DNA from 3 places in the Bradyrhizobium sp. OAE829 genome. Region 2 is predicted to be linked to each of the others. Evidence: predicted binding sites of a transcription regulator. Region 2 holds the regulator's gene; each other region holds the start of a gene.
What was found. The regulator LexA, encoded in region 2, represses DNA repair genes until DNA is damaged. The targets are predictions, from matches to a motif close to TGTTCNNNNTGTGTTCNG.
Positions count from the first base shown of each region.

Region 1: ABIE49_RS27420 (ATP-dependent Clp protease adaptor ClpS) is a predicted target of LexA. The motif match lies at 1,439-1,456, and genes of this name have one in related genera.
Region 3: dinB (DNA polymerase IV) is a predicted target of LexA. The motif match lies at 2,053-2,070, and genes of this name have one in related genera.

Region 1 is NZ_JBEPOE010000001.1:5,719,886-5,723,161, reverse strand. It holds gene ABIE49_RS27430 (phytanoyl-CoA dioxygenase family protein) at 1-235, shown strand, start outside; gene ABIE49_RS27425 (acyltransferase family protein) at 229-1,296, shown strand; gene ABIE49_RS27420 (ATP-dependent Clp protease adaptor ClpS) at 1,519-3,270, shown strand.
Region 2 is NZ_JBEPOE010000001.1:518,572-521,847, forward strand. It holds gene ABIE49_RS02385 (HAD-IA family hydrolase) at 1-160, shown strand, start outside; gene ABIE49_RS02390 (molybdopterin molybdotransferase MoeA) at 173-1,384, shown strand; gene lexA (transcriptional repressor LexA) at 1,640-2,347, shown strand; gene ABIE49_RS02400 (hypothetical protein) at 2,576-2,815, shown strand; gene ABIE49_RS02405 (hypothetical protein) at 2,954-3,276, shown strand, end outside.
Region 3 is NZ_JBEPOE010000001.1:6,415,115-6,418,390, reverse strand. It holds gene ABIE49_RS30945 (DMT family transporter) at 1-165, opposite strand, end outside; gene ABIE49_RS30940 (winged helix-turn-helix transcriptional regulator) at 324-698, shown strand; gene dinB (DNA polymerase IV) at 764-2,011, opposite strand; gene ABIE49_RS30930 (adenylate/guanylate cyclase domain-containing protein) at 2,120-3,276, opposite strand, start outside.

The DNA.
Region 1 (3,276 bases), 5.2 Mb from region 2:
TGAGCTTCAGGCGCACGACGGCTCAACCTCCCGCCCCGACCTCGACATCGGCGATGCCCTGCTGTTCAGCGACAAATTGCTGCATCGGACCTCGGATTGTCCAACCGCAACGCAATCCCGCTTCAGCTGCGACATGCGCTTTTTTCGAGCGGCGGATATTCCGGCCCGCGTTCATCAGAAAGTTGCGCAGGAACCGCTGCTGAGCGTACGGGCCTTCGCGCTCCAGCCGTGGTGACGGACCTGCCGTCGATCAAGGAACTGCAAATTCCATCGCTGGACGGGCTGCGCGGACTTGCCGCGTGCATGGTACTCGTCTCTCACGTCAGCAATGTCACGGGACTGTGGGGCGGCCTATTTGGCAGCGGCGGCGGCCAAGTCGGGGTAATGGTGTTCTTCGTGTTGAGCGGCTACCTGATCTCCGGCCTTTATCTCGATCGTTCCTTCACAACCGCGTCCGTTCAGGATTACCTGATCAGGCGCGCGGCTCGCGTGTTGCCGATGTTTTATTTCATCGTGACAATCGCGCTGGTTCTCCATACCGTACAGAGCCGAACCGGACTGCTGGTGTCGATCTATCCCGTTTCACTCGACCAGGCGTTCTGGCACTACGCGATCCTGTCGGGAGCAAGTGTACTCTGGACGATTCCGGTCGAAATCCATTTCTACCTCCTCTTCATCGGCGTGTGGTGGCTGCGAACGCGGATCGGAAATGTCTGGCTCGGCGCGATTTGTGTTTCGGCGATGGTTTTCTATTGGGCCCTGCCTGTTCAGGTCCCGGACCGGCCGCGCGTCTTTCCCTATTATCTGGTTTTTTTTCTTGCCGGCATGCTTGTTGAGCGATTGCTCCCAATGCGGCGGCAACCCACGCTTTCGTGGCCGTGGTCGTGGATATTGGCACCCGCGGCGGCGCTGCCGTTCCTGATCTACCCAAATATCTGGCTGACATTCTTCAACCCGTCCGGCTGGCTGGCCCGGGCCGAGTATCAGCAGATGTGGCACGATCCGCTGTCCGTCATGGCAGTATCGGCCCTGCTGATCGCAGCTTTGCTTTCACGACCGATCAAGGCGTTGCTGTCGACGCGGATCATGATCTATCTCGGGACGATTTCGTATTCGATGTATCTCCTGCACCATCCCGTCATCGACATGCTCGCGATTCACACGTCCTTGCGCGCGCATCCGATTGCTTTCCTGCTTGCAACATTCAGCCTTACCGCTGGACTCGCCAGCCTGACTTATTTTGGGATCGAAAGGCGCTTTTGGCGCCGCGGTTCGTACCGATCCGTCCGAGCCTAGTTCTTCTGGGGAATCTTGGCATATCTTTGAAATTACTCGGTCATTCGAGCACGTGTCGGAGCGGGCCCGATTTATTGAGGGATGTCAGCAGGCCAATCTGGCGCAGCGCCTTTCGATAATCTACACGCTGGGGTAGTGACATAGTTCCTGTTTTGTTCTAATGACTGATGACATGAAGCGATATGCCAAACGGACGTGAACTTAGTCAGGGGCAATTTTCCAATGAGTGATGCCAAGGCCGCTAGCCACCGCGAGATCATCTTTCACAACGACGATGAAACGCCTCTGGATTTCGTCATCGAACTTGTGCACTCGGTTTTCAAGAAGCCGCTAGCCGACACGTTCAGATTCACCAAAGAAATCCGGGACGGAGGAAAGGCAAGTTGCGGAAGTTATCCGCGGGACATCGCCAGCGAAATGCTGGAAGCCGCGCGTCAACGCATCGATGAGTCAGGTCATCCGCTCCGCATCACGAGCAGAGCGACTCTCGGGGACAACCATCTGTTTGACGGTCGTTGCAAGCTCTGCGGCGAACTTTTCTGCGACAACATCGTCACATTGAAAGGCATCGTGACGCCCCTCTGCGATGACTGCGTGAACGAGATTGCGCGCAATCAACCCGATGTCACCAGTAACAAGCAATTCGATTATGCGCACCAAGCACTGGCCTCGCATTTTGCCGGAATTCCAATGGATCGACTGGTCTCGACCTCGCGACTATTCCCAGGTCACATGCGCGCGGACGTCCAAGCTGGCGTGGACAGACTGTTCTCAACATCTCCGCTGCGGTTTTTCGGCATCTATGAAGAGCACCGCTACGAGACGCTGAACTTCGCAGCACTGACCCGCGACGGCCGGAATGCGCATGGCATCGCGCCCGCGCAATATCACGACGTGGATGTCGGCGAGAGCGCGCCGGTCAAATGTCTCGAAAACGGCCTGTGGCTTTGTAGAACCGACGGCGATCTGCGCTACGCCGTGGTGCTCTCCGCGCACCGCGAGTATAGCCGCGAAGCTGGGACGCGGATCGAAATTGCTGTGCCTGCCGGCGCCGAAGGCGCAGAGTTCGCGCAACGCTGCTTCGCCGAGCTCGAGCGCGCGGTCAATGACGCGCGCAGCTATCGCGGCAAGGTTTTGTCGCTCGATGTCGACAGGGGTTATAGCGGGCGCACGAGGGGCATCATGGTCCACAAGGTGCCACTTGTTCAACGCGATGACGTCATCCTGCCCGAGGCCACACTGAAGCTGCTCGATCGCAACGTCCTGGACTTTGTGGGAAACCGCACAATGCTGCGTGAACTCGGACAATCGACGAGGAAGGGCATTCTGCTCTACGGGCCGCCCGGAACCGGAAAGACCCACACCATCCGTTATCTCGCCAGCAACCTGCCAGGTCATACGACTCTGATCATCACGGCCGCACAGGTCGGCGCTCTTGCGCAGTACATGTCGCTTGCGCGGCTGCTGCAGCCGGCGATGGTCGTGATTGAGGACGCCGATCTCGTCGCGCGCGACCGCGAGCAGATGAGCAGCGCTTGCGATGAAGTCATGCTCAATGAGCTTCTCAACGAAATGGACGGTCTGAAGCAGGATGCGGACATCCTGTTCGTGCTCACCACCAACCGGCCGGAACAGCTGGAGAGCGCGCTGGCCAGCCGCCCCGGCCGCATCGACCAGGCGATTGAGGTGCCGGTGCCCAATGAGATCGGCCGCAAGAAGTTGATCCAGCTTTATGGCCGAGGTCTGCCGCTCAGCGGTGCCATCGTCGGCGAGGCCGCGCAGCGGACCGAGGGCGTCAGCGCCGCCTTCATCAAGGAACTGATGCGGCGCGTGGCGCAGGCAAGTATCGCCCGCGATGGCGGCAAGACCGTCGAGTCCCCTGACATCAGCCAGGCGCTCGACGACATGTTGTTCACGGGCGGCAAGCTCAACGTCAAGTTACTGGGCGGGGCACGGGAAATGGCCCGAGCGTGATGCGCA
Region 2 (3,276 bases):
TGATCATGTCGTCAAGGCGATCGGTGTTCCCGCCTCCCGCATCGTGTTCTTCGACGATTCCGCCGCGAACATCGACGGCGCGCGGGCGCGCGGCCTGGCCGCGGTGCATGTGACAGGGCCGGATGACGTCGCAAAGGCGCTTGCCGCGCTGGGAATTTGAGAGGGTGTTGCCGTGGCCCTGATGCCGGTCGTTGATGCACTGGCCGCGATCCTTGCGGGCGCCGATCCGTTGGCGGAAGAAATGGCCGCACTCGACACCGCCTGGCATCGCGTGCTCGCGCGCGACCTTGCGGCAAAGCGCACGCAGCCGCCGCAGGCGATGTCGGCGATGGACGGCTATGCGGTGCGATCGACTGATGCCGCCGACCTCTCCGCGCGGCTGAGGGTGATCGGCGAAGTCGCGGCGGGCCGCCCGTTCGAACGCAAGGTGGGGCCCGGCGAAGCAGTCAGGATTTTCACCGGCGGGGTGATCCCTGATGGCGCCGACGCCGTCATCATCCAGGAAGACACGGCCGCCAGCGGCGAGCACATCACGATCACGGAAACCGCCAAACCGGGACGGCATATCCGCGCCGCCGGCGCCGATTTCCGCGAGGGCGATGTGCTGCTTACCAAAGGAAGCCACCTCACCGAACGCGATCTGTCGCTCGCCGCCGGCATGAATTATCCGGAACTCGCCGTGATCAGCCGCCCCAAGGTGGCGGTGCTCGCCACCGGCGACGAGCTGGTGATGCCGGGCTCGAGCCCCGGCCCCGGCCAGATCGTCTACTCCAACGGCTACGCGCTGCGCGCGCTGGCGCGGGCCGAGGGCGCCGAGACCATCGATTTCGGCATCGCCGCCGACACGATCGAGGCGACCACTGACGGCATCCGCCGCGCCCGCGCATCCGGCGCCGACATCCTGATCACGATGGGCGGCGCCTCGGTCGGCGACCACGACCTCGTCAAGCGCTCGCTGGAGGCCGAGGGCGTCGCCATGGCGTTCTGGCGCATCGCGATGCGGCCGGGCAAGCCGATGATGCACGGGCGCCTCGGGGCGATGCGGGTGATCGGCCTGCCCGGCAATCCGGTCTCGTCCTATGTCTGCGGTTTCCTGTTTCTGGTGCCGCTGATTCGCGCGCTGTCGGGCCGAAAGACCATCCATCACGCGCGCGAGACCGCCCTGCTCGGCCGCGATCTTCCCGCCAACGACCAGCGCGAAGACTATTTGCGCGCACGGCTCGAGCGGCGCGAGGACGGCGCGTTGATCGCGGTGCCGGTGAGCCACCAGGATTCGTCGCTGCTTGGAAATCTCGCTGCGGCACGGGCGCTTTTGATACGTCCGCCGTTTGCGCCGGCGGTGCCGGAAGGCACGCCATGCGAGTTCCTGCGCCTGCCGGAATGACGTATCGCGACGGAATGTTCGGGCGAACGCGGCGCGCGTTCACCTGAAATTAAGTGGTTGCGGAACATGTATCGAACATATAGTGTCCGTTCATGATTTGTTTCGAGAGCTAGTGTCTACAAACGGGAGTTTTGGACTTCCGAATTTGAGACCGCACTCGCAACCGAGAACCGCGAATCTGAAGAACCGCGAAACTGAAGATCGCGAAATTGAACGACCACGAACTACGACGCGCCAACCGGGGGATTGCTCGAGATGCTTACGCGCAAACAGTATGAACTTCTGCGTTTCATCAACGAACGGCTCAAGGAAGCCGGCGTGCCGCCCTCCTTCGACGAAATGAAGGATGCGCTCGACCTCCGCTCCAAATCCGGCATCCACCGCCTGATCACCGCCCTGGAAGAGCGCGGCTTCATCCGCCGTCTGCCCAACCGCGCCCGCGCCATCGAAGTCATCAAGCTGCCCGAGCTTGCGGGCGCCGGTAACGGCAACGGCCGCCGCGGCTTCACCCCAAGCGTCATCGAAGGCACGCTCGGCAAGGTCCGCGCCGCCAGCGCGCCCGCCGAGGACGACGGCAACCGTCCGGTCGCCGTTCCCGTCATGGGCCGGATCGCCGCCGGTACGCCGATCGAGGCGCTGCAGACCCGCAGCCACACCATCAGCGTACCGCCCGACATGCTCGGCTCCGGCGAACATTACGCACTCGAAGTACGCGGCGATTCCATGGTGGACGCCGGCATTCTCGACGGCGACATGGCGCTGATCCAGCGCAACGAGACCGCCGACACCGGCGATATCGTGGTGGCGCTGATCGACGAGGAGGAAGCCACCCTGAAACGCTTCCGCCGCCGCGGCGCATCGATCGCGCTGGAGCCTGCCAACACCTCCTATGAAGTCCGCATCCTGCCGCCGAACCGGGTCCGGATTCAGGGCAAGCTGATCGGGCTGTACCGGAAGTACTGAGGGCGGCCCGCGTCAGATGCAAGCCGCGTGCGGCATCGCAAAAAGCCCCGGCCGTCGACCGGGGCTTTTCGTTGTCCGGAAGTTGGTACAGCCTTAACCGTCGCGGTGCGCCTGCACGCGTCCCACAATTGCCCAGAACGCAGCAAAAACTGGCGGCGTGGCGCGCTGTTTGGTTTGAGGCTTTTGCTCAAAGGCGTGCGAACGGGGGGACGAGACGTGGTCAGCAATATGATCACCAAGATCACCTGGCAGAGGGCGGGCCTGGTGACCGAGCCGGGCCGCTACATGCTCCGGTTCGGCTGGCTGACAGTGACGGCGGAAGATCTCGCGATCTGGCAGCAATATCCGGAGGCCGCCTTCACGCTGGTCGCGCTGCCCGGGATTGCCGACGACGGAAGGGAGCAATTCCATCTCGGCGCCTTCGAACTGCCGCTGCCGCCGATGCCCGAAAATCCGCAGCCGCCGTAGCGCGTTTGTGATCGGGCACGCCGGCCTTTCCGTCGCACTATTGCCCAGAACGGGAATAGACTTTGCTCAAGTCCACTCTGATAGAGGCCAGCGCCTCGAGGGAGGCCGGGTCTCTATCTCTTACGAGGGAGCGATCCGATGTGTGACTATAGTTTGCACGCGATGGCAACGCGTCCTGCTGAGGTCGGCGAGACATTGATTTCGACCACCTTCCGCGGCACCTCGACCCGCGGCTTTGCCAGCGAACGCGATCCCGCAGTTGCGGTCTGCATGCTGCCCGGGACCGAACTGGCCTTCGCGCAAGACGTCAAATACGACAACCGCTGGATCTGGACGCGGACGATCGGTTTTCGCGTCGGCAAGTTCAACACCATTGATCCGCACATCAAGGAACGGCACCACGACGCAATCGAATTTCCCGACGGGAGCCATGTGCTGGTGACGCAGCTTTGCGAGGGCCA
Region 3 (3,276 bases), 5.9 Mb from region 2:
CGCCAGCAGAAACGGCGCAAAGCAGGCGATCGAGATCAGGTAGCGGTAGAAGACCAGCGAGATCGGGTCGATCTCTCCAATGACCGAGCGCGTGGCAACGACGGCAGCCCCCGCGATCAAGGCCGCGGCCGCCGCGGCGGCATGGGCGAGTACAATCCTGTTCATGATGCCGCCACCTCGATCAGCCACCCGGCGCCAGCCAGTCACTTTCAAATCACAAGTTACACTAGCCATGACACTTTAAAAATGCAAGTCGGTCTGATAGATTATCGAGGCACACCGTTCCGGGCAGGTCCGGTGCTGGAAACACGGGCACGTTCGCCATGGCAAAACATGACTTCCGATCGACATGCTCCATCGCGCGCGCGCTGGAAGTCGTGGGCGACAAGTGGACCCTGCTCATCGTTCGCGACCTGATGTGGCACCGCAAGCAGACCTTTCAGGCGCTGCAGGACAGCGCTGAACGCGTCCCGTCGAACATCCTGTCCGAACGGCTCAAGAGGCTCGCGGAATGGGGCCTGGTGAAACGCGAGCCCTACCAGCAAAACCCGGTCCGATACGCCTATCAGCTGACCGACGAAGGAAAACGCCTGGAGCCCGTCCTGCTGCAAATGATGAATTGGGGCCACGAGCAGCTCGGTGGGGGACGCTACGACCCGAAATCAGGCAAGAGCTGGAAAGCCCGAACCGGGCTTTAAACGCGCGGCTAGTTCGATCTGTCGCTGGATCTCTCTCGGCAACGCTTTCGTTTTGAGGGTGAAGTTCACAGGTCCTTTTCGGCGAGTATGCGAAACGCGTCGGGAACGGAAGAAGAGACGTCCGGCGCCACCGATCCGTAGCCGATCGCATCCCATCCGAAGCGTTCGCGGATTTTATCGACCGCATGGTCGGCCGCCCCACGTGCCATGCCTCTTTTGGTGCCGGGACGGCGTGCTTCATCGCCAAGTCCGAGCGGGAGTTCGAGTTCCACATCCCGCTGCTCTCCAAGATGCGACACGGAAATCCCCAGGAGCGAGATGGTTTTCTCGTGAGGATGATCGGTGAGGACAGCGCGCACCAGCTCCTCGGCGACCTCGGCCAGAATCAGGGTCGCGGAGATTGGTGCGTCGAGCGTGACCGAACGCGTGACTGAATTCAGATTGGCGAAGCGAACGCGGACCGTCACGGTCCGCCCAGGCCTGGACTTGGCGCGGAGCCGGCTTCCGATACGGTCAGCAAGATGAAGCAAGGTGGATCGAACAACCCGCTGTTCGGCAGGTTTCCTCCCAAGCGCCGATTGCGCTCCTGCCGATCGAGCCCGGCGGTGAGTCTTGATTTCCCGTGGATCACGATTCCACGCCAGCGCCGAAAGTTTCGTCCCTGCCGCGGAACCAAGCACCCGCGTGAGCGAGCATCCCGGTGTCGCTGCCAGCTGCCCGATCGTGAGCACGCCGATTTCGGCCAGCCGTGTCCGCGTCGCCGGACCCACGCCCCACATCAGCTCGACCGGCAGGTGGTGAAGGAATCCGAGCTCCGTGTCGGGATCGACAACGACGAGCCCGTCGGGTTTGGCCACTTGCGAAGCAATTTTCGCCAGATGCTTGGTGCGCGCGACACCGACCGAGATCGGAAGGCCAAGCTCTGCGCGCACGCGTTGGCGGATGGCCGTTGCGATTTCGGCGGGCGGACCGAACAGATGGGTACAGCCCGCGACGTCGGCAAAGGCCTCGTCGATGGAGATCCGCTCGACGAGGGGCGTGAAATCGCCGATCACCTTGATGGCGGCATCGCCCAGCCGTTGGTACTCCCTGAAATGCCCGCTGATAAAAATGAGCTGCGGACAGAGTTCGCACGCTTGCCGTCCCGGCATGCCGCCGCGGACACCGAAAGCCTTGGCTTCGTAAGACGCGGCAAGCACAACCCCGCCGCCGACGGCAATGGGTTTGCCGCGCAGCGATGGATCAAGCAGCTGCTCTACCGAGGCATAGAAAGCATCCAGGTCCGCATGGAGGATGGTGGCTGTCGTTGCCATCCGACCGTTCGCACATGACGTTTCGACGAGGTTCCCGCAGAGAGAACATAATGAGAACGAGAACGCCTTGTGTCAAGCGATCGGCGACGCGCGGGCGTAGATCAGCTTTCAGCCGTGATACGCAAACAGCTCGATCGGGTCATTGAAGCCGCGCACCGGATGTTCACCGACGCGTTCGAGATCGAAATCGCCCTCGACGGAGTCGGCGAACGCGCGGGACAACAGCACCGTTTTCCCCAATTGCTTGGTGAGGGCTTCGAGGCGCGACGCCATGTTGACGGCCGGACCGATGACCGTGAAGTCGAGCCGGCTGCGAGACCCGATATTGCCGTACATGACGTCACCGACGTGGACGCCGATTCCGTAATTCAACGGCGCGCGGCCGGTTTCGCTGTTCTTTTCGTTCAGCGCCGTCATGGCCTGACGCGCCTCAGTCACGGCATGCAGCAGGTTTGCACAGGCTTGGGGTTGGCTGATCGGAAAAATGGCGAGCAGACCGTCGCCGATGAATTTCAGTATTTCGCCGCCATGCCGCGTGATCGGCTCCGACATCGCGTCGAAATAGCCGTTCAGGAGATCAATGACGTCATCGCGCGGCCAGTTGTCGGAGATCCGGGTGAAATCACGTAAGTCGCAGATCATGATGGCGGCGCGAACCGTCGTCCCGGTTCCGCGCCTGGTGGCGCCCGCCAGAATGAGCTCGCCGGCATGCGAGCCGACATAAGTCTCCAGTAGCGTACGCGCCAGCCGGTTCTTGACCCGGATTTCACTGACCAGCGCCAGCACCGGCAGCAATCTCTGCAGGGCGGCGATATGCGCGGCGTCGAAACCGCCTGGCCGGTCGGTTGCAAAGGTCACGATGTGGCGCTTGCCGAGCGTATGATACAGCGGCCACGCCACATAGTCGGTCAGGCCTTTCGCCCGCATCTCGTCATAGACGGCATGCTTGCGGGCCAGCGAGGGATCGCGCTCGAGATTCTCGCGCACCTCGGTGACACCGTCATGGATTTCGTTGGCGGGACTGCCGATATATTCGGATCGCTCCTGAACATCGTAGTCAACGCGCGCAATCTCGGCCTCGCGCATCCCGTCTTCCCACATGATCCGGGCGCCGAGCCATTGCGGATGGTGGATCAGGATATGAAGCGACGCCCGCTTGACGGGAATGTTCGCTTGCTGAAGCCGGATGCACATTTCGGCAAAGATATTGTCGATGAAGCGCTGATCGCGCGTGCCGTTGGTCAGCCAGTGCACGACGTCGCCGC